4 regions of the Pseudomonas sp. Z3-6 genome follow, and region 1 is predicted to be linked to each of the others. Evidence: predicted binding sites of a transcription regulator. Region 1 holds the regulator's gene; each other region holds the start of a gene.
What was found. The regulator FliA, encoded in region 1, starts transcription of late flagellar genes. The targets are predictions, from matches to a motif close to CTAAAGTTTNNNNNNNNNNNGCCGNTAA.

Region 2: the regulator FliA is predicted to act here: its motif matches at 2,430-2,457, upstream of motA (flagellar motor stator protein MotA).
Region 3: the regulator FliA is predicted to act here: its motif matches at 2,778-2,805, upstream of J3P88_RS15145 (methyl-accepting chemotaxis protein).
Region 4: the regulator FliA is predicted to act here: its motif matches at 3,272-3,299, upstream of J3P88_RS01410 (methyl-accepting chemotaxis protein).

What each region holds. Positions count from the first base shown of each region.
Region 1 covers NZ_CP071644.1:5,140,300-5,146,026, forward strand. The annotation lists gene J3P88_RS22210 (chemotaxis protein CheA) at 1-1,614, opposite strand, end outside; gene J3P88_RS22215 (protein phosphatase CheZ) at 1,643-2,428, opposite strand; gene J3P88_RS22220 (chemotaxis response regulator CheY) at 2,447-2,818, opposite strand; gene fliA (RNA polymerase sigma factor FliA) at 2,986-3,729, opposite strand; gene fleN (flagellar synthesis regulator FleN) at 3,726-4,556, opposite strand; gene flhF (flagellar biosynthesis protein FlhF) at 4,672-5,727, opposite strand, start outside.
Region 2 covers NZ_CP071644.1:6,353,005-6,358,731, forward strand. The annotation lists gene rsgA (small ribosomal subunit biogenesis GTPase RsgA) at 1-239, shown strand, start outside; gene motB (flagellar motor protein MotB) at 460-1,506, opposite strand; gene motA (flagellar motor stator protein MotA) at 1,510-2,361, opposite strand; gene J3P88_RS27485 (HDOD domain-containing protein) at 2,528-4,066, shown strand; gene rhdA (thiosulfate sulfurtransferase) at 4,109-4,924, shown strand; gene asd (archaetidylserine decarboxylase) at 4,944-5,727, shown strand, end outside.
Region 3 covers NZ_CP071644.1:3,349,215-3,354,941, forward strand. The annotation lists gene J3P88_RS15130 (aldehyde dehydrogenase) at 1-604, shown strand, start outside; gene J3P88_RS15135 (APC family permease) at 692-2,170, shown strand; gene J3P88_RS15140 (ester cyclase) at 2,236-2,721, shown strand; gene J3P88_RS15145 (methyl-accepting chemotaxis protein) at 2,944-4,905, shown strand; gene J3P88_RS15150 (ABC transporter ATP-binding protein) at 4,949-5,704, opposite strand; gene J3P88_RS15155 (FecCD family ABC transporter permease) at 5,698-5,727, opposite strand, start outside.
Region 4 covers NZ_CP071644.1:327,032-332,758, reverse strand. The annotation lists gene J3P88_RS01415 (aldose 1-epimerase family protein) at 1-806, opposite strand, end outside; gene J3P88_RS01410 (methyl-accepting chemotaxis protein) at 1,186-3,162, opposite strand; gene J3P88_RS01405 (LysR substrate-binding domain-containing protein) at 3,349-4,269, opposite strand; gene J3P88_RS01400 (NorM family multidrug efflux MATE transporter) at 4,429-5,727, shown strand, end outside.

The DNA.
Region 1 (5,727 bases):
GCGTTTCACCGCGATGGAACGCAACACATTCGGGTCCATGCCTTTGCCATCATCGGAGATCGACAGCAGGATGTGGTCGCCCTCCTGCTCTGCGGCCAGGATCACCTTGCCGCTGCGGACCTTGCCCGAGGCTTCGCGTTCTTCCGGCGACTCGATGCCGTGGTCGACCGCGTTGCGCACCAAGTGGACCAGCGGGTCGGCCAGGGCCTCGACAAGGTTCTTGTCGAGGTCGGTCTCTTCACCCACCAGTTCCAGGTTGATTTCTTTCTTGAGCTGGCGAGCCAGGTCGCGAACCAGGCGCGGGAAGCGCCCGAAGACTTTCTTGATCGGCTGCATCCGGGTCTTCATGACCGCAGTCTGCAAATCGGCCGTGACCACGTCGAGGTTCGACACAGCCTTGGACATGGCTTCGTCCTGGCTGTTGAGGCCCAGGCGCACCAGGCGGTTACGCACCAGCACCAGCTCGCCGACCATGTTCATGATCTCGTCCAGGCGTGCGGTATCGACCCGAACGGTGGTCTCGGCTTCGCTGGCCGGTTTTTCCGCTGGCGCAGCCGCTGGAGCACGGGCTGGCGCCGGGGCGGCGGCAGCGGCAGGCTTGGCGGGCTCGGCCTTGGGTTCCGGTGCCTTGGCGGCGGGTTTGGGCGCGGCCTTGGCCGCCGGTGCGGCCGTCTTGGCGGCGGCAGGCGCGGCGGAAGCGGTACCGACCTCGCTGAACTTGCCCTTGCCGTGCAGCTCATCGAGCAGCGATTCGAATTCGTGGTCGCTGATCAGGTCGCTGCCTGCGGCAGCGGCAGCAGGTTTGGCCGGCGTCGGTGCCGAAGCGATGGCCGAATCCAGGGCGTCAACGGCAAAGGTGCCCTTGCCATGCAACTGGTCGAGCAAGGCTTCGAATTCGTCGTCGGTGATGTCCGAGCTGTCGCCCGCCGCTTTCGCGGCGGCCGGGGCTGCTGGCGGGACAACGGCATCTGGCGCGAATTGGCCCTTGCCGTGAAGCTGGTCGAGCAGCGACTCGAACTCGGCATCGGTGATTTCGTCGCTGCCAGCCCCATTGCTGGCCGGTGCAGCCGGCGCAACCTGAGCGGCCGGTGCCTCGGCCTGGGCCTTGACGGCACTCAGGGAGTCCAGCAACTGTTCGAATTCATTATCGGTGATGTCGCCCGATTCTTCGGCGACTGGTTCTTCAACCACTGCCTCGGCAACCGGCGCGGCTTCGTCAGCCGATTGCGGCTCGGCCAGGCGTGCCAGCGCGGCGAGCAGCTCGGGGGTGGCCGGGGTAATCGGCGAGCGCTCACGCACTTCGCTGAACATGCTGTTGACCGCATCCAGCGCTTCGAGCACCACGTCCATCAATTCCGAATCAACGCGACGCTCACCCTTGCGCAGGATGTCGAACACGTTCTCGGCAATGTGACAGCACTCCACCAGCTCGTTGAGCTGGAGGAAGCCGGCGCCTCCTTTTACAGTGTGGAAACCGCGAAAAATTGCATTGAGCAGATCCGCATCATCAGGTCGGCTTTCCAGCTCGACCAGCTGTTCGGACAGTTGCTCTAGAATCTCGCCGGCCTCAACCAGGAAATCCTGAAGGATCTCTTCATCGGCGCCGAAGCTCATTAATGGCTGCTCCTAAAATAGGGCTAAATCAAAATCCAAGGCTGGACAGCAAATCGTCCACATCGTCCTGACCGGACATAACGTCTTCTCTTTTATCGGCATGAATTTGCGGACCTTCACCCTGAGAGAGATGTTTTTGTGGATCTTTTTCAGCAAGTATCGCTTCACGGTCGTGTTCGATGCCTGCAAAGCGGTCGACCTGGCTAGCCATCAGCACCAGTTTGAGCAGGTTGCTTTCCACTTCGGTGACCAGTTGGGTCACACGCTTGATCACCTGGCCGGTCAGGTCTTGATAGTCCTGGGCCAGCAGAATGTCGTTGAGGTTACTGGCCACGGCGCGGTTTTCGTTGCTGCTGCGCGTCAGGAAACCGTCGACCCGACGGGCCAGCTCCCGAAATTCTTCAGCACCGACTTCGCGACGCATGAACCGGCCCCAGTCGGTGCTCAAGGCCTGGGCCTCTTCACTCAGGCCATTGACCAGCGGTGTTGCGCTTTCCACCAGGTCCATGGTGCGGTTGGCCGCGGCCTCCGTCAGCTTGACCACATAGCCCAGGCGCTCGGTGGCGTCGGTGATCTGCGAGACTTCCTCGGCCTGCGGCATGTGCGGGTCGATCTGGAAATTGACAATCGCGCTGTGCAGTTCACGCGTGAGCTTGCCCACTTCCTGATACAGACCACGGTCACGGGTCTGGTTGAGCTCATGGATCATTTGAACCGCATCGCCAAAGCGACCTTTTTCAAGGCTGTCGACCAGTTCGCGGGCATGTTTTTTCAGGGTCGATTCGAAATCGCCCATTGAAGATTCGTTGTCCATAGCTCCCCCGTGGCGCCGTTAACCGATGCGTTCGAAGATTTTTTCGATCTTCTCTTTCAACGCCTGGGCCGTGAAGGGCTTGACCACATAGCCGTTTACACCGGCCTGGGCCGCTTCGATGATCTGCTCGCGCTTGGCTTCGGCAGTCACCATCAGCACCGGGAGGTGCTTGAGTTTTTCGTCGGCGCGCACATGGCGCAGCAAGTCGATACCGGTCATGCCGGGCATGTTCCAGTCAGTCACCAGAAAGTCGATGCTCCCGCTGTTGAGGACCGGAATGGCTGTGACGCCATCATCCGCCTCGACCGTGTTGGTGAACCCAAGGTCACGCAACAGGTTTTTTATGATCCGCCGCATCGTTGAGAAGTCATCAACGATGAGGATTTTCATGTTCTTGTCCAATTCGACCTCCAAGCAGTCTTAAACGCGCCCAGCACCTGGACGCGCCATTTCAATCAATTCCGGCACAACACTCGACAACGGTCTGGAGCACAACGGATGGAAACTGACCCGGCAACGCCATGCCAGTCCCGCTCGCAGTGTCCCCACACTGCCTGTCAGCGCGCTCGCCACTCCCCCAAACGGCCCCGCAAGCGGGCCGCGCACTGGCTGTGTAACTGGCTGACCCGAGATTCGCTGACCCCCAGGACCTCACCGATTTCCTTGAGGTTCAGCTCTTCGTCGTAGTACAGCGCCAAGACCAGTCGCTCACGTTCCGGCAAATTGGCAATCGCATCCGCCAGCGCACTCTGGAAACGTTCATCTTCCAGGTCACGCGACGGCTCCATGTGAGCACTCGCGTTATCCTCATGCAGCCCTTCGTGCTCGCCGTCCTGCAAGAGGTCGTCGAAGCTGAACAGGCGACTGCCCAAGGTATCGTTCAAAATCCCGTAATAATCATCGAGACTCAACTGGAGTTCGGCCGCAACCTCGTGATCTTTAGCGTCACGCCCAGTTTTAGCTTCGATTGCCCGAATCGCGTCACTGACCATGCGGGTATTGCGGTGCACCGAACGCGGCGCCCAATCGCCCTTGCGGACTTCATCGAGCATCGCCCCACGAATGCGAATACCGGCATAGGTCTCGAAACTGGCGCCCTTGCTGGCGTCGTATTTGTTCGACACTTCAAGCAGGCCGATCATGCCGGCCTGGATCAAATCCTCGACCTGGACACTGGCCGGCAACCGCGCCAGCAAGTGATAGGCGATACGCTTGACCAGTGGCGCATAACGCTCGATCAATTCGTATTGGGCGTCCCGTGCCGATTTTTTGTAGAGATGGTTGTAACCGCTGGCTGTCATAACACGGGCCCTGCTGTTTGTTGCACAAGACGCTCGACGAAAAACTCCAGATGCCCGCGGGGGTTGGCCGGCAGCGGCCAGGTATCGACCTTTTGGGCGATCGCCTTGAACGCCAGCGCGCATTTGGAACGTGGAAAGGCTTCATAAACGGCACGTTGCTTCTGGACGGCCTTGCGCACGCTTTCGTCGTAAGGCACTGCACCGACGTATTGTAGGGCGACGTCCAGGAAGCGATCGGTGACCTTCGTCAACTTGGCGAACAGGTTGCGTCCTTCCTGCGGGCTCTGGGCCATGTTGGCCAGGACGCGGAAGCGGTTCATGCCATAGTCGCGGTTAAGCAGTTTGATCAGGGCATAGGCGTCGGTGATGGACGTCGGTTCGTCGCAGACCACCAGCAGCACTTCCTGGGCGGCGCGCACGAAACTGACGACCGAGTCGCCGATGCCGGCCGCGGTATCGATTACCAGCACATCGAGGTTATCGCCGATGTCGCTGAACGCCTGGATCAGGCCCGCGTGCTGCGCCGGGGTCAGGTGAACCATGCTCTGGGTGCCGGAGGCAGCCGGCACGATGCGAATCCCGCCCGGCCCCTGCAACAGCACGTCGCGCAGTTCGCAACGGCCTTCGATCACGTCCGCCAGGGTGCGTTTGGGGGTAAGCCCCAGCAACACGTCGACGTTCGCCAGGCCCAGGTCGGCGTCCAGCAGCATGACCCGTCGGCCAAGCTCTGCCAGAGCCAGGGACAAGTTCACTGACACGTTAGTCTTCCCGACGCCACCTTTGCCGCCGGTCACCGCGATCACCTGTACGGGATGCATGCTGCCCATGTTCGTTCTTTACCTTGTCTTCTTAGACGGAGGCCACATTACTGGCTGCGCGTTCGCATACGGAACAATGCATGGCAGACCATCGATGTAGGTACAAAAAATATTCATGATTACCTCAGCCGACCTGCTTGGTCGGGCTGTGGTAGATGTCAGCGAACATGTCAGCCATGGCTTCTTCGCTGGGTTCTTCCTGCATTTGCACACTCACGGCACGACTGACCAGTTGATGACGGCGCGGCAGATGCAAATCATCCGGGATCCGCGGCCCGTCGGTCAGGTAGGCCACCGGCAGTTCATGACCGATCGCCAGGCTCAACACCTCGCCCAGGCTTGCCGTTTCGTCCAGCTTAGTCAGGATGCAGCCGGCCAGCCCGCAGCGTTTGTAGCTGTGGTATGCGGCGGTTAGAACCTGTTTCTGGCTGGTGGTTGCCAACACGAGATAATTTTTTGACTTGATACCGCGTCCGGCCAGGCTTTCGAGCTGCATGCGCAGGGCCGGATCGCTGGCTTGCAGGCCGGCGGTATCGATCAGCACGACGCGTTTGCGCAGCAGCGGTTCCAGCGCCTGGGCCAGGGATTGGCCCGGATCCACATGGGTCACCGACACATTGAGGATCCGGCCCAGGGTCTTGAGTTGTTCCTGGGCACCGATGCGGAAACTGTCCATGCTTACCAGGGCGATGCTCTGGGCGCCGTACTTGAGTACATAACGGGCGGCGAGCTTGGCCAGGGTGGTGGTCTTGCCCATGCCGGCAGGACCGACCATGGCAATGACCCCGCCCTCTTCCAGCGGCTCGACTTCCGGCGTGGCAATCATGCGTGCCAGGTGCGCCAGCAGCATGCGCCAGGCCTGGCGCGGCTCTTCGATACCATTGATCAGCGCCAGCAGGTCGCGGGACAACGGGCCGGACAGGCCGATGCGTTGCAGGCGACGCCACAGGTTGGCCTGGGCCGGACGGCTGCCTTGCAGCTGGTTCCAGGCCAGGGAGCCGAGCTGGACTTCCATCAGCTCGCGCAGGCTGTTGAGTTCGAAGCGCATCGAGTCCAGGGCGCGCGGGTCAAGCCCACGGGCTGGCGCGGCAGGTGCCGGCTCTGGACGACGCGGTTCGGCCTGGACCTGTTCCATCAGCGGTTCGGCGGCGGTCAACGGCAGGCCGGCGGTCAGCGGCTG
Region 2 (5,727 bases), 1.2 Mb from region 1:
AACTGATCGACTCGCCGGGTATCCGCGAATTCGGCCTGGGCCACGTCAGCCGGGCCGATGTCGAAGCCGGGTTCATCGAGTTCAACGAGCTGATCGGTACCTGCCGCTTCCGCGACTGCAAGCACGACCGCGAACCCGGTTGCGCCCTGCTCAAGGCCCTGGAAGAAGGTCGCGTGCATCAGCAACGGATGAACAGCTACCGCTCGATCATCGCCAGCCTGCCGGAAAGCAGCTACTGACCTGCACGCAGTATCAAGCCGATCACTCTTGTGGCGAGGGAGCTTGCTCCCGCTGGACTGCGAAGCAGGCCCCAACAGTCTCCAGCCAGACCGAGTTGTCCGGTCTTGCGACTGCTGCGCAGCCGAGCGGGAGCAAGCTCCCTCGCCACAAAGGCAAGCAATCCTCAAGTAAACAGTGGACCCACAAAAAAGCCGACATCGAGGTCGGCTTTTTTGTGGGTCACTGCGCCGGCGGTTCGGCCGGCTTCGGCGCCGCGTCGTCGAACAGGTTCAGGCGCTCGCGCAACTCATGGGCCGGTACGGGTTGCTGGTCCGCCGGCAACGCATTCGGATCGACCGCTGCACCTGGTATAGCCTGTGGAGCTGGCACTTCACCCGGTGCACCCTCACCCGGAACCGAATCGGGCGCCGGATCGTCGGTTTGTGAGCCCTCGATGGCTTTCTGCGCCTTCTTGGTCAACACCACGATGTCGATACGCCGGTTGACCGGGTTGAACGGGTCCTTGCGGTCGAACAGCGCCGAAGAGGCATAACCGACCACCCGTGCCACCTGCTCGTCCGGATAGCTGCCGGCCACCAGGGCGCGACGGGCCGCGTTGGCGCGGTTGGCGGACAATTCCCAGTTTCCGTAGTCACCCTTACCGATGTAAGGCTTGGCATCGGTATGACCACTGATGCTGATTTTGTTCGGCACCGCCTTGATGGTGTCGGCCATGGCCAGCAGGATATCTTCGAAATAAGGCTTCAGACGTGCGCTGCCAGAATCGAACATCGGCCGGTTCTCGGCGTCCATGATCTGGATGCGCAAGCCATTCGGGGTAATTTCGAACAGGATCTGGTCCTTGAACTTCTGCAGTTCCGGGCTCTCTTCGACCTTGTTCTGCAATTCCTGCAGCAGCAACTCCAAACGCTCGCGCTCGACCTGCTCGGCCATGCCCTCGACCTGCTCGGAATCCACCGTGACCTTGTCGGGCTGGGGCTGGGACTTGACCTCGGGATTGAGGGTCGTGTCCGGCGCCAGGGTCGGTGAGCCGCCCAGGTCGATGATGTAGGGCGTGCCGCTTTCGGAAAAGCCGACCGGGTCCTTGAAGTAACCGGCGATGGCGATCTTCTGTTCCGGGGTTGCCGTGGACAGCAGCCACAGCACCAGGAAGAACGCCATCATCGCCGTGGCAAAGTCGGCGAAGGCAATTTTCCAGGCACCGCCATGGTGCCCGCCGGCAATGCGCTTGATGCGCTTGACGATGATCGGCTGGTTATTTTCCATGACTTAGCGACCGCGAACCGCTTGTTCCAGCTCGGCGAAGCTTGGACGGTGCGCCGGGTACAGGACCTTGCGACCGAACTCCACCGCCAGCGATGGCGGCATGCCCGAGGCCGAGGCCACCAGGGAAGCCTTGATGGCTTCGTAGACGTTGAGTTCTTCCTTGGCATCATGGGCCAGGGAATGGGCCAGCGGGCCGAAGAAGCCATATGCAGCCAAAATACCGAAGAAGGTACCTACCAGCGCCGCACCCACGTGCAGGCCGATGGACGCCTGGTCGCCTTCGCCCAGGGAGGCCATGGTCACCACGATCCCCAATACCGCCGCGACGATACCGAAGCCTGGCATGCCGTCGGCGATGCCGTTGACCGCGTGGGACGGGTGCTCCAGGTCTTCCTTGAGGCTGTACAGTTCCATGTCGAACAGGCCTTCGAGCTCATGGGGCGCCATGTTGCCGGACGACATGATGCGCAGGTAATCACAGATGAACGCCGTCATGCGGTCATCCTTCAGCACCGACGGATACTTGGCGAAAATCGGGCTGGCGGCGGCGTCTTCGATGTCGCCTTCGATCGCCATCATGCCTTCGCGGCGACTTTTATTGAGGATTTCGTAGATCAGCCCCAGCACCTCCAGATAGAAGGTGTGGCTGAAACGCGAGCCGAACATGCTCAAGGACTTCTTGAGCACGTGCATCGTCATATAGCCGGGGTTGGCCTGCAAGAATGCACCGAGGGCCGCGCCACCGATGATCAACACCTCGAAGGGTTGGATCAGGGCGGCGATCTTGCCGTGGGAGAGCACGTATCCGCCGAGCACGCTCGCGAACACGACAATGATGCCGATAATTTTAGCCATAGATAGAAAGTACTTACTTAAGTCGGGTTCAAGGTCATATTCGGAAGCTGAAAAATCTCTTCTTCTACTTATCGGCAAAACTGCGCCAGACTATAGGCTGTTCTGGCGAAAAGCCAATTAGCCCCGTTCCGGGCGTAGAGAATTCATACGATGATCACGTCCAGCCATGACTAACGAAACCAAGGTTCCAACGCCCCGACCGACCACCCTCGACGGCTGGGTGAAGCTGCTCAACGGCGTGCATCTGCCGGTGCCCCAGGCCAGCCACGACCTGGTCTGCAAGGCCCTCGCCGATAGCCGTCGCTCATTGCGCGACATCGCCGACCTGATGCAGGACAGCCCCGCGCTGGCCCTGAGCGTCATCCGCGAGGCCAACCATCACACCCATGGCAGCCTCGCTGAGCCTGCGGAAAATCTCGAAGTGGCCATCAACCGCCTCGGCCTCAAGCGCACCGAGGAGTTGCTCGCCCGCCTGCCGTCATTGCCGGGGCACGAAATCCCTGTTGCCTTGCGCCAACTGCAATTGATCAGCCAGCACGCCACGCAACAGGCCAATGGTTTTTTCGCCAGCCGCCTGGCGCGGCTGTGGCAAGACATCCACTGGGGCAGCCTGTTGTTCCTGTCGCCGCTCTGGCCGTTGGCCTTGACTCACCCACGGTTGCTCGGGGAATGGGAATTGCGGGTCGTCCATAAAGGCGAGTCCGCACGCAAGGTCGAGCGCGAACTGTTCGGCGTCCGCCTGCTGGAGATCTGCCTGGCGCTGGTGGAGACCTGGCGTTTGCCGATCTGGGTGGCGCAAGGTTATCGCCTGTTGATCAACGAACGCCGCGAACTGGTGAAAGTCCTGCGCATCGCCCGGGACAGCGAACATCCGCTGCGCCAGCAGAATCGCCTGGACGACGACCCAACCCTGCGGCGCTGGCTCAACCAGCCGGCCAACACCGTGTTGCTGGCCAACGGCCTGGCCCTCGCGGCGCAGCAGGCCTGGGACAGCCCTCACAACACTCGCTGGCAGTACCTCACCAGTTTGTATCTGCAAATGTCGATGGATGAAATCCAGCAGCAGTTGCACCAACAAGCCGCCAACAGCGCACGTCATCACGCCATGCCGGACCTCTGGCACCCGGCCGTGGCGCTGATCTGGCCTTGGGGCAGCCGCCGTATCCACCCCGGCTTGCTGCCCGCCGCGCCGCCCAGCGCCCAGGACCTGAGCCAGTGGCGCAAGCAATGTTCCGCCATGCTGGTGGAGCCGAGCCCCTTCCTCAACGCCATGCACCTGACCACGTCGGCACGGGACGCCCTGGTGGCCTGTGGCATGCGCCGGGTGATGATCCTGATGGCTGACCGCAGCCAGACCAGCGTGCGCGCTCACCAGACCGCCGGTTTGCCCAAGGAAGCTGCGGCCATGAGCTTTACCATCAGCCAGAGCAAAATCTTGCAACGATTACTGGCCCAGCAGGCCCAGGTTCGCCTGAACCCGGACAACAACGCGCAGTTTTCGGCGCTATTACCGCCGGGCCTGCGCAGCCTGTTCCGCGGCGAACACCTGCTGTTGCGCTCACTGACCTGCAATGGCCGGGTGATCATGCTGGTGGCGGTGGACCAGGGCGGCGGGCCGTTCTCGGACGTGACCGTGCAAGCCTTCGGCAAAACCGTGCAATGCATCGAAAGGGCCCTGCATACCTTTACCAACCGCGGCCGCTGAACTTGATACAATCCTTTCCCTTTGCGCCCCTGGAGACCTCACATGCCTGACTTCTCTGGCTTGCCGTTGGTGATCGAGCCGAGCGAGCTGCTGCCGCGCCTCGACGCCCGCGAACTGATTCTGGTGGACCTGACCAGCGCCGCCCGCTACGGCACCGGGCATATCCCTGGCGCACGTTTCGTCGACCCCAAGCGCACCCAGCTCGGCCAACCGCCGGCGCCGGGCCTGCTGCCGGCCAAGGCCGACCTTGAAGCCCTCTTCGGTGAGCTCGGGCACCACCCGGATGCGGTCTACGTGGTCTATGACGACGAAGGCGGCGGCTGGGCCGGGCGGTTTATCTGGCTGCTGGACGTGATCGGCCACGGGAACTACCACTACCTCGACGGCGGCTTGCTGTCGTGGCTGGACGAGGGCCTGCCCGTGTCCATCGACGTCCCTGCGCCCGTTGGTGGGCCGGTCAGCCTGACACTGCACGACGCGCCCACCGCCACCCGTGAGTACCTGCAAAGCCGTCTCGGCGCTGCCGACCTGGCCATCTGGGACGCGCGCGGCCCGCTGGAATACTCCGGCGAAAAAGTCGTCGCGGCCCGGGGCGGACACATTCCCGGTGCGGTCAATTTCGAATGGACCGCCGGCATGGACAAGGCGCGCAACCTGCGCATCCGCAAAGACATGCCGCAAATCCTCGAACGATTGGGCATCACCCCTGATAAAGAAATCATCACCCACTGCCAGACTCACCACCGCTCTGGCTTCACCTACCTGGTGGCCAAGGCGCTCGGTTATCCACGGGTCAAAGGCTATGCCGGTTCCTGGGGCGAATGGGGCAACCACCCCGACACACCCATCGAGCTTTGAAGGTTCTTAAGGACAGTTAATGAAAAACCGTTTATTCATCCTCACCCAATACCTGCTGCCCCACCACCTGCTGTCGCGGCTGGCCGGCTGCATTGCCGAATGCCGCGTGCGCTGGTTCAAGAACGCCTTCACCACGTGGTTTGCCAAGCGCTACCAAGTGGACATGTCCCAGGCCCTGGTGGAAGACCTGACGGCCTACGAGCATTTCAACGCCTTCTTCACCCGCGCCCTGAAGGACGGCGCCCGCCCGCTGGACGAAACCCCGGGCGCGATTCTCAGCCCCGCCGACGGTGCCGTCAGCCAGCTCGGCCCGATCGAGCACGGCCGGGTATTCCAGGCCAAGGGCCACAGCTTCAGCGTGCTGGAACTGCTGGGCGGTGACGCGGCCAACGCAGCGCCGTTCATGGGTGGCGATTTCGCCACCATCTACCTGTCTCCCAAGGACTACCACCGCGTGCACATGCCATTGGCGGGCACCCTGCGGGAAATGGTCTACATCCCCGGACGGATTTTTTCGGTCAACCAGACCACTGCCGAAAACGTGCCGGAGCTGTTTGCCCGTAACGAGCGCGTCGCGTGCATTTTCGACACCGAGCGTGGACCGATGGCCGTGGTGCTGGTGGGCGCGATGATCGTGGCCTCTATCGAAACCGTCTGGGCCGGGCTGGTGACGCCGCCCAAGCGCGAGCTGAAAACCTTCCGTTACGACGAAGCCGCACGTGCGCCGATTCATCTGGAAAAAGGTGCCGAACTGGGGCGCTTCAAGCTGGGTTCGACTGCCATCGTGCTGTTCGGTCCGGACC
Region 3 (5,727 bases), 1.8 Mb from region 1:
TCAGGGCGAGGTGTGCACCGCCGGTTCACGTTTGCTCGTCCAGGCTTCCATCAAGGCGCGTTTCGTGCCGATGGTGGTCGAGGCCATGAAAAGCTGGAAGCCAGGCCATCCATTGGACCCCGACACCAATGTCGGTGCACTGGTGGATGCGCGTCACCTGGAAGGCGTGTTGCACCACATTCGGCAAGGACAGGATCAAGGCGCCCAGTTGTTGCTGGGAGGACACGTGGCGCTGGCGGACAGCGGTGGCAGCTACGTGGAGCCGACGCTATTCGATAACGTCAGCAATTCGATGAACATTGCCCGGGAAGAGATTTTTGGCCCGGTGCTGTCGGTGATCGAGTTCGACGAAGCCGAGGATGCGGTGCGCATCGCCAACGACACGCCTTATGGGCTGGCGGCAGCCGTCTGGACGGCCAACCTGTCGCGCGCCCACACCATGGCCCGGGCTCTTCGCGCCGGAAGTGTCTGGGTCAACCTGTATGACGGCGGCGACATGATGGCGCCGTTCGGTGGCTACAAACAGTCCGGCAATGGCCGCGACAAATCCCTGCATGCTTTTGATAAATACACCGAGATCAAGGCCACCTGGATTCAGCTCTGAGGCATTTCCGGTGAACCACGTTACGGGCGGGATGGCTCTGCCTGCTTGACGCTTACTCAAACGAATTCCTTTTTGAAGGATGGCGCAATGAACAGCTCGATAAGCTCCACGGCAGCCGTGGACCAGGACGCGGAGCAACTCCGTGCCCTGGGGTACACCTCGAATTTCGAACGTAGCATGAGCCTCTGGCAGAACTTTGCCCTCGGTTTTACTTACTTATCGCCAGTGGTCGGCGTCTATACGTTGTTCGGCCTGTGCCTGGCAGCGGGCGGGCCGCCGATGTTCTGGTCCTACCTGCTGGTGGGGTTCGGGCAAATGCTGGTGTGCCTGATTTTTTGCGAAGTGGTGTCCCAGTACCCCATTTCCGGCGGTGTCTATCCGTGGGCTCGCCGCCTGGTGGGGAAAAAATGGGCCTGGATGGTCGGCTGGATCTACGCCATCTCTTTGTGCGTGACCATTGCTGCCGTAGCCCTGGGCGCTGGTCCCTACATTGCCAACCTGCTGGGTTTCGAGTCGTCGCCGGTCACTAATACCTTGGTTGCGCTGGTCCTGACCGCCGCCGCGACGGTCCTGAACCTGAGCGGCACCAAGCTGCTGGCGCGGGTGGCGATGTTCGGTTTTCTGTGTGAGCTGGTCGGGGCTTTGTTGATCGGCGGCTATTTGCTGATTTTCGAGCGGCACCAGCCCTTGAGCGTGTTGTTCGACACGTTCGATATTTCCATCGATGGGGAGTACTGGCCGGCCTTCCTGGCCGCGTCACTGGCGGGGATGTTCCTCTACTATGGTTTTGAAGCCTGCGGCGATGTCGCCGAGGAAACGCCCAATCCTAGCCGCCAGGTCCCCAAGGCCATGCGAATGACGATCTGGATCGGCGGTGCTGCTTCGATCTTCGCCGCCCTGGCCTTGATCCTGGCCGTGCCTGATATTGCCGCCGTTGTTTCCGGGCAGGACAAGGATCCCATGGCCACGATATTTGGCGCGGCGTTCGGTCCGGTCATGTCCCGTGTGGTCATGGCGGTGATCACAGTCTCGTTCGTTTCCTGTGTGCTGAGCTTGCAGGCATCCGCCAGCCGCTTGTTGTATGCCTACGCTCGAGACGAAATGCTCATGGGCAGTGGTGTGCTGAAGAAACTCTCCCCGACGACCCATGTGCCGACTGCCGCCCTGATGGTCTGCGGGGTGCTGCCGGCAATCATCGTGTGTGTCGGCTTTTATCTTCAGAACGCCATCGCGCTGGTGGTGAGTTTTGCCGCCATCGGTATCTACCTGGCGTTCCAGATGATTGTCGGGGGAGTGATGTATGCCCGTCTCCGGGGCTGGACACCCAAGGGCCAGTTCACCTTGGGACGTTGGGGCTGGCCGGTGAACATCGCTGCGCTCTGCTATGGCTTGTTCGCCATCGTCAATATGTCCTGGCCGCGTACGCCAGATGCGCCTTGGTACGTGAACTACGGCATCGTGTTGGTCGGCGCCATCGTGATTCTCGTCGGCCTCGTCTACATGGTCGTGTTTCGTCCCTACGAGAAGGGTACCGCTCCGGCGTCCGATGCCTGGAAAAAAGCCTAGGAACATGACGGCCTGCCGCCGGGCGCGGCAGGCAAATTCCTCTGATGAGAAAAGGTGAACATTTTATGACGTCTCGAATCCATTCGATGCTGTTTGGGTTGCTCCTGATTCTGGCCAGCCATGGGGTTTTGGCGGCCAGTCAAAACGATACCCTGGGCGTGATCCATGACTACATGAAGGCTTGGAACGCTCGTGATGCGGAGGCTGCGGCGAAGTACTTCGCCGAGAACGGTGAGTTTCTCGACGCCTCGGTGGGAACACCGCAGGTCGGCCGGGAAAATGCCAAGACCCAGGTGATCGAAGTGTTCATGCGCGCAGTGCCGGATCTGCAATGGACGATGCTGGGCGAGCCGATCATCAACGGTGACAGCATTGCCTTCGAATGGGAGTTCAAGGGGCACAATACCGGGCCTTGGAGCACCGAGACGCCGGCCACCCAGCGCCCCCTCAGCTTCAAGGGGGTGAGTTTCATCCGGCTCAAGGAGGGCAAGATTCTCACGCAGCACGACTACTATGACGCCCTGGATTTCAACAAGCAGCTCGGCTGGTAGTTCCATGTTTGGATGCTTACCGTTATCTGTCGAAAACTTGACCCTGATCAAGGCAAATAAACATTCCCGCTTCATGACCGTTATAAGTGCCAAGCGGAGCAATAACAGGGGTGATGGCTATTTGGTATTGCGTTAAGATCGCCCCACGTCAGCGTGTATAACAACCCTCATACAACAAGTTCACGCGTCATTAATTCAGTATGAAATGAGGCTTGAACGGAAATGCTCAGGAATGCACCGCTGCGTCTGAAACTTTTATTGATCCTGCTACTTCCCCTGTTGGGATTCTTGTCCTTGGCCGGCGTCTTTATCGTGGACAACTACAAGACCTTGCGCGATATGGACGCCACGGTCGCCGCCAGCGCCACGGCACAGAAGTTGAGTCAACTGATCACGGTATTGCAGCGCGAGCGCGGCGCCAGCGGGGTTTTCCTGGGCAGCGGCGGCAAGTCCATGGGCGAACGGATGGCCCTGGCGCGCCAGGATTCCAATGCCTCGGCCAAGGTGGTGCGCGGGTTGTCTGCGTCGGACAGTGCGCAATTGGACAATGTTCTCCAGGCACTGGACCAGTTGCCCGTCATTCGTGGGCAAGTGGATAAGTTGGGTATCAGCAGCACCGAATCCGGTGTTCGTTATACCGAGATCATTCAAGCGCTCATGGGCTATACCCACTCTTTGGAAGCGACGATCAACAACGCCACCATTGTTCATGCGCTCAATGCCCTCAATCAGTTTATCGAGATGAAAGAGCGGGCCGGACGCGAACGGGTCGTGCTGGGCCTGGTATTCAGCCAGGATCGTTTCGATGAGACCTTATTGTCGCGCTTTAGCCGCAATCTTGGTGAGTTCTCTGCGTACTCCGACGCGTTCCGTCGCCAGGCCCAACCCGTCTTGCTTCAACAGTTCACCGAGCAGATGCTCAAGCCCGCTGCGGTCGAAGTCGGTAAGTTGCAGCGCCTGGCTTTCGAAGTGCCATTGGGCCAGTCGCTGGGCATCAAGCCAGAGGCCTGGTTTGAACTCTCCACTCAGCGCATCGATATGATGAGCCAGGTGGAAGACGCCCTCGGCCAAAGCATCAGCCGCCTGGCGATTCACGGCCGCGATGAAGCACACCGTGCGTTGTGGCTGACCGTCGCTGCGGTCGTCGTGGCGCTGCTGGCGGTGTCGGTGTTGTCGTATGTGATCATCCGCCTGATCGATCTGGCGGTGCGCGATGTGAATCAGGCCCTGAACGGCCTGGCACAGCGTGACCTCACCGCCAGGGCCACCTACGAAGGCCGCGATGAGTTCGGCCAGATCTCGCGCAACCTCAATCGCATGGCGCAGGAGATCAGCGAGATCGTGCAGGAAATCGGCAACGCCACGGCGCAAGTGGCGACCGCCGCGCAAGAGTCTTCCACGGTGACGGTCCAGACCAGCATGAGTGTCGAGCAACAGCGCCAAGGCACCGAGCTGGTGGCCACGGCGATCAATCAGATGAGTGCTACGGTGCGCGAGGTGGCGCAAAGCACCAACGATGCGGCGCACATGTCGCAACAGGTCAACCTCAGCACGGCCCAAGGGCGCGTGGAAATCGAAAGTACCATCGGGCTGATCCGCCAATTGTCCGGGCAGGCCGAGGAGACCGCGCAAATCATTGGTGACCTCAAGCTGGAAAGCGATGCCATTTCCTCGGTGCTCGATGTGATTCGCGGCATTGCCGAACAGACCAATCTGTTGGCGCTCAATGCGGCGATTGAAGCGGCGCGGGCCGGTGACCATGGCCGCGGTTTTGCGGTGGTCGCCTCCGAAGTGCGCACCCTGGCGCAAAAGACCCAGGAGTCCACGGGCAACATTCAACAGATGATCAGCAACCTGCAGGCCGGTTCGGATCGTGCGGCGCTGTCCATGCAGCAGACCCTGGACAAGGCCCAGGACGGGGCGAGCAAAGTCGAGCGCGCGGGGGAGTTGCTGGTGGAGATCGCCGAGGGGGTGGCGACGATCAGCGACCGTAACATCCAGATCGCCTCCGCGGCAGAAGAGCAGAGCGCGGTGTCCGAAGACATCAATCGCAACGTGAACGAGATCAACGACCTGGTGATCCAGGTGAGTGCCGGCGCCGAGCAGACGGCCATCACCAGCCAGGAACTGGCGCGCCTGGCCGAGCACCAGCAACAGTTGGTCAATCGCTTCAAGGTCGCCTAGGTCCTGCAACCTCGGGCCTTCGACGCAAGGCCCGGGTGTGCGCTCAGACGATATCGTCGATCAGGATATGGCGCTCGCCGCGGCTGCATTGCTCGATCCGCGCCTCGACCTTGTAGACCTTGCGCAGCATCGATTCGCTGATCACCTCGGCGCTTGGGCCGCTGCCCTGGGCGGTGCCGTCGGCGATGACCAGCACCTGGTCGGCAAAGCGCAGGGCCTGGTTCAGGTCATGGATGGCGATGAACACAATGACCTGGCGTTTGCGTGCCAGGGCCCGCATGAAGTTCAGCACCTGGACTTGCCGGTGCATGTCCAGGGCGCTGGTCGGTTCATCCATCAGCAGGATTTCCGGTTCGCGCACCAGGGTCTGGGCGATCGACACCAGTTGCTGCTGTCCGCCGCTGAGCTCGCCTAGATTACGGAACGACAGTTCGGTGATGCCCAGCGCGGCGAGAATGTCATCCACCAACTTCAGTTCATCGTCGTGGACGACCCAGCCCGGCGTGAGCTGCTTGCGCGCCAGCAACACCGACTCGTACACCGTCAACCGGGCGCTGGCGTTCAAGCCCTGGGGCATGTAGCTGATGCCCTGGGGTCCCTTTTTCGAGTCCTCCAATACCACTTGCCCGGGGCCATCGATCAAGCCGGCCATGCGCTTGAACAAAGTGGATTTTCCCGCCGCGTTGGGGCCGACCACCGCCACCACCTGGCCGCCGATAAAGGCTGCCGTGGTCACGCCGTGAATGACCGTGCGCTGGCCGTAGCGTGCGCCGAGATTCTCCAGCCGGATCGTTACCATGAGTTTTTTTTCCCACCGAGAAT
Region 4 (5,727 bases), 2.1 Mb from region 1:
GGACCCCGGTAGGTCTGCCAGTCGGCCAAGTCGCCCTTGGCCTTATCGTTGAACGGCGAGACCTGCTTGACCGGTGCCGCGAAACGAGCGCCCTGCTCCAGGAAAGGCGTGCTGAAATTGCTGTGGTAGAGCGCTTGGTATTCCTTCGGGTAATCGCCGTTGTTGGTCAGCGTGTCGTTGAGCGCGAACGTCACGCTGCCGGGCTCGGTGACCAGTTCGGTCTGCACCGAGAAATCGACCTTCTTGAATGCCTGCTCCTTCAACTCGCCCCGCAGGGTAATGGCGTAGGGCGGTTTCTCATCGATGTGCAAGGTGACTTTGTTAGCCGGAATATTCGCGGCGCGACCGTGCAGGGTCAGCAGCTCGCCATTGTCCATGCCGGGATGGCCGACCCATTCGTAGCCGCAGCGGGTGACCAGCTCGTTGAAGCCTTCAAGCCAACCCAACCCGCCTCGGCCGTTGAGCTCGATGAACGCCGGGTTGACCACTTCCTTGACGGGCGAATCCCATCCCATGCGCACGTCGCCAACCGATGCCTGCAGCACATTCATGCCACGGGTCGGGACCACTGAAAGCTTCAGGGTGCCGTTGTCGATGTCGACCACACTGACACCTTCCTGCCGACCACCGTGCAGGGTGCGCATCGTCACGGAAAAGGGTTTGTCGGTCTTCACGCCGAGTTGCTGGCTGGTGATTTGCCAGGGTTGGGCGGCTTTATCGGTATCCAGCAGGACGTAATCCCAAGCCATCGCATGGGAAGCAGCGCCCAAGGCGCCAAGGGTAACGAGCAGTTTGAGCGGAGTCATGGTCACGACCTTTTATTGGAGTTGTGCGGTTTTTATAGACTTGAAGAAACGTTTCAGCAAGCTAAAAAACAGCAATAATCTTAAAAAAGGATGGACCATTGGATTGAGGGCTTTTGTGGGAGCGGGCTCGCTCGCGATAGCGGTGGGTCAGGTTGAGATGAGGGTGACTGGACTGCCGCCTTCGCGAGCAAGCCCGCTCCCACACTGATTCCAGGCAGGCGCAAGAAGAGGGATCACCCGTAAACTCCCTTGTGGGAGCGAGCCTGCTCGCGATGGCAGTGGGTCAGCTTACAGAGATGTGACTGACAAGACGCCTTCGCGAGCAGGCTCGCTCCCACATTAATCGCGGGGGTGCCTGCTCGCGGTGGTTGCAGAGGCCTCAGCGGAACCGATCCACCTCTTGGCGCAGGTCCTGGGCGAGTTTTTCCAGTTCTTTGGCGGTGAGCGCCAGGTTCGAGACTACTTGGCGCTGTTCGCTGTTGGCCATGGCGATGCTCTGCAGGTTGCTGCTGAGCAGGGTCGCGGTGCTGCTTTGTTCCTGGGTGGCGGTGGTGATCGCCGCGAATTGCTGGCCTGCCGAGCGACTCTGCTCGTCGATGCGCGCCAGGGCCGAGGCCACGTTGGCATTGCGCGACAAGCCTTCCTGCATCAGCAGGTTGCCCTGCTCCATGGTGCTGATGGCATTGCCGGTTTCCTGCTGGATACTATTGATCATGCTGGAGATTTCGTCTGTGGCCTGGCGGGTGCGGGACGCCAGGCTGCGGACTTCATCGGCCACCACGGCGAAACCACGGCCCTGCTCGCCGGCGCGGGCGGCCTCGATGGCGGCGTTCAAGGCCAGCAGGTTGGTCTGCTCGGCAATCGAGGTGATGACACCGACGATGCCGCCGATCTCCTGGGAACGCTGGCCCAGGGTATTGATGACCGAGGCCGTGCTGTTCAGCGCGCCGGCAATTTGTTCCAGGGACGACGACGCCTCATCCATCGAGGTCCGGCCAATGCGGGTTTGCTGGGCATTCTCCTGGGCCAGACGTTCGGTGTTGCCCATGTTGTCGGCAATGTTCAAGGAGGTCGCACTGAACTCTTCCACCGCGCCCGCCATGCTGGTGATTTCGCCGGACTGCTGCTCCATGCCCTCGTACGCCCCGCTGGACAACCCGGACAGGGCCTGGGCGCGGCTGTTGACCTCCTGGGAGGCCTTGCGGATGTGCTCGACCATGGTCGATAGGGCCTGGCTCATCTGGTTGAAGGCACGGGCCAGCTGACCGATTTCGTCATGGCTCGATACGTTCAGGCGCACGCTCAGGTCGCCAGCGCCCAATGCTTCGGCCTGGCGCACCAAATCCCCCAGCGGTGCCAATTTGCTACGCAACAACCACATCGCCGAGCCGACCGCCAACAGCATCGCCAGCAGGCTGCCGATGGCCAACTGCGTACCGACGCTCCAGGTCACGGCGCGGATCTCGGTTTTCGGCATGCTCGCCACCACCGCCCACGGCCCACCCTCGAACGGCACGGCAACGCTGTAGAAGTCTTCGGCGGTATCGGCCCAGAACGCACCCTTGCCCGGTTTTTTGATCAGGCCCGTAATGGCCACGGTCGCATTATCCAGCGCCTGTACACCTGCCGGCGGCACCAGCCATTTGTTTTGCTCATCCAACAAGGCCAGCGAACCGGTCTGCCCAATGCGGAAACGCTTGAGGTTTTCGAACTGCGCGTTTTGCGCATCGGTGTAATCGAAGCCTACATACAACACGGCGATGATCTTGCCGCTGCTGTCGCGTACGGGCGTGTACTGCGACATGTAGAAGCGCCCGAACAGCAGGGCCCGGCCGATGTAGCTCTGCCCGCTGATCACCGGACCGTAGGCTGGACCGGCGCGGTCGAGCACAGTGCCGATGGCCCGCGTGCCGTCCTGTTTACTGACGGAGGTGCTGACGCGAATGAAATCGTCGCCGCTGCGCACGAATATCGTGGCCACACCGGCGGTCATCGCTTTGAAGTCATCCACTTCCTTGAAGTTGTTGTTCAACACCTCGCTGCCCAGGTTCAAGCCTGGGGTCTGTACGCCCGCCACCGTCACCGGCTGGTCTGGATGCACGGTCAAACCCGCGCTGAAGCGCTTTTCGAACAGGCCGGCCAAGCGCTGGGTGCTCTCACGCAAGGTGCTGTGGAAGGTATTGAGCTGATCGGCCATCAGGCGCGCTTCGCTGGCCAAGTGCTCTTCACGGGTGGCAAGGTTGGCGGTGTCCAGCGAACGCAGGGCGAAGACGGTACTGCCGGAGATCACGACCGCCAGTATCACGGCAAGGGCAAGGCCTAGCTGCGAGGCGATCCGGGCGCGGGGTTGAGACATGACGGCTCCTGGCCGAGAGACCGGATCATCCTGATCACGTCGCACGCTCGGCATTTTATTCGGGTGAGGTGTAAGTAGACCCTTTCTGAACGAGGGTTCCATCTTCACGGATTCGGCGGCAAAGCCAAATACTTGAGCGGTTTGGACGGATTAATGCCAAGTGGCTAGCACGCCAACTGCAACGTTTCAGCCCAGACGCTGCACATCGGGCAACTGCATGGCCTTGACCTCACCCTGGAGGAAGTCGCTGAGCCGGCGCAAACGCTCGCCCCCCGGCCGGGTTTTCGGCCAGACCAGGTAATAGTGCTCGCCACTGGCAACCGCCGTCGGCCATGGCAGGCTCAGGCGCCCTTGGGCAACGTCCTCGGCCACCATCAGCAGGTCGCCCATGGACACCCCATAGCCGCGTGCCGCCGCGATCATGCCCAGCTCCAGGGTATCGAACACCTGCCCACCCTTGAGCGAGACCTTGTCGGCCAGGCCCATGCGTTGCAACCAGTTGCGCCAGTCCCGGCGATCCGGCGTCGGGTGCAGCAGTTCGGCGCTGGCCAACCGCGCCACATCCCAGGGCTGATCGTTCAGCAGGTTCGGCGCGCCCACCGGAATCAACTCCTCGGGGAACAGCAGACTGGCCTCCCAGTCCGCCGGAAAATGCCCGTTGCCCAGCAATACGGCGCAATCGAAGGGCTCGACGTTGAAGTCCACCGAATCGATGTCCATCCAGGCACTGGTCAGTTGCACTTCGTTACCAGGCTGCAGATGCCGGAAACGGCTCAGGCGCGCCAACAGCCAGCGCATGGTCAATGTGGAGGGTGCCTTCATGCGCAAGATGCCGTCTTCGCCATGCAAGGTGTGGCAGGCCCGCTCCAGCGCCATGAAACCTTCGCGCACGCCCGGCAGCAGCAGCCGTGCCGCCTCGGTCAATTGCAAGTTGCGACCGCTGCGCTGGAACAGCCGACAGGCAAAGTGATCTTCCAGGGTGCGAATGTGCCGGCTGACGGCGCTCTGGGTAATCGACAGCTCTTCGGCGGCCCGGGTGAACGAGCTGTAGCGTGCCGCGGCTTCGAATGCCCGCAGCGCATAAAGCGGAGGAAGACGACGAGGCATCGCAAAAAGCTCCATGGCGGTGTTTGCAAACCCTACCAGAAACGCGCCCAGCATGAGTTTTAATCATGCCAGCGATCTTTTTTATCCTTTTGTGCAATCCGTCTAGAGCGCCGAGAATCGTCGCTTTACTGCCTTCTTTGAACAGGGAGCGTGATGATCATGCGGCATCCGGTGCGTACCGAACTCTGGGCCATCCTGCGGCTGGCGGGGCCGTTGATTGCCTCGCAGTTGGCGCACATGCTGATGGTGCTCACCGACACCGTGATGATGGCGCGCCTGAGCCCCGAAGCCCTCGCCGGTGGTGGGCTCGGGGCGGCCACCTATTCGTTCGTGTCGATCTTCTGCATCGGTGTGATCGCCGCGGTGGGCACCCTGGTTGCGATTCGCCAGGGCGCAGGCGATATCGAGGGGGCTACCCGGCTGACCCAGGCCGGATTATGGCTGGCCTGGTTGATGGCGCTGATGGCCGGGTTGCTGCTGTGGAACCTCAAGCCGGTGCTGCTGATGTTCGGCCAGACCGAAACCAACGTACTGTCCGCCGGGCAGTTCCTGCTGGCGCTGCCATTCGCCCTGCCCGGCTACCTGAGCTTCATGGCCCTGCGCGGCTTTACCAGCGCCATCGGCCGAGCCACACCCGTAATGGTGATCAGCCTCGGCGGTACGGTGGCCAACTTCCTGCTCAACTACGCGCTCATCACCGGCATGTTCGGCCTGCCGAAACTCGGCTTGATGGGCATCGGCCTGGTCACGGCCATCGTCGCCAATTGCATGGCCCTGGCGCTGGCCTGGCACATCCATCGGCACCCGGCCTACCGTGCCTATCCGCTGCTGGATGGGCTGTCGCGGCCCAACCGCCAATACCTCAAGGAACTGTGGCGCCTGGGCCTGCCGATTGGCGGCACGTACGCAGTGGAGGTCGGGCTGTTCGCGTTCGCCGCGCTGTGCATGGGCACCATGGGCAGCACGCCGTTGGCGGCTCACCAGATCGCCCTGCAAATCGTCTCGGTGGCGTTCATGGTGCCGGCCGGGATGTCCTACGCCATCACCATGCGCATCGGCCAGCACTACGGCGCCGGGCAACTGCTGATGGCGCGCCTGGCCGGGCGGGTCGGGATCGGCTTCGGCGCGGCCGCGATGCTGGCGTTCGCCATGGTGTTCTGGTTGTTGCCCCATCAATTGATCGGCTTGTTCCTGGACCACGACGACCCGGCGTTTCGCGAGGTGATCAACTTGGCGGTGAGCCTGTTGGCGGTGGCGGCGTGGTTCGAGCTGTTCGACGGCACGCAAACCATCGCCATGGGCTGCATTCGCGGACTCAAGGACGCCAAGACCACCTTCCTGGTGGGCCTGGGTTGCTATTGGCTGATCGGTGCGCCGTCGGCGTGGTGGATGGCTTTCCACTTGAACTGGGGGCCAACCGGTGTCTGGTGGGGCCTGGCCCTGGGGCTGGCCTGTGCG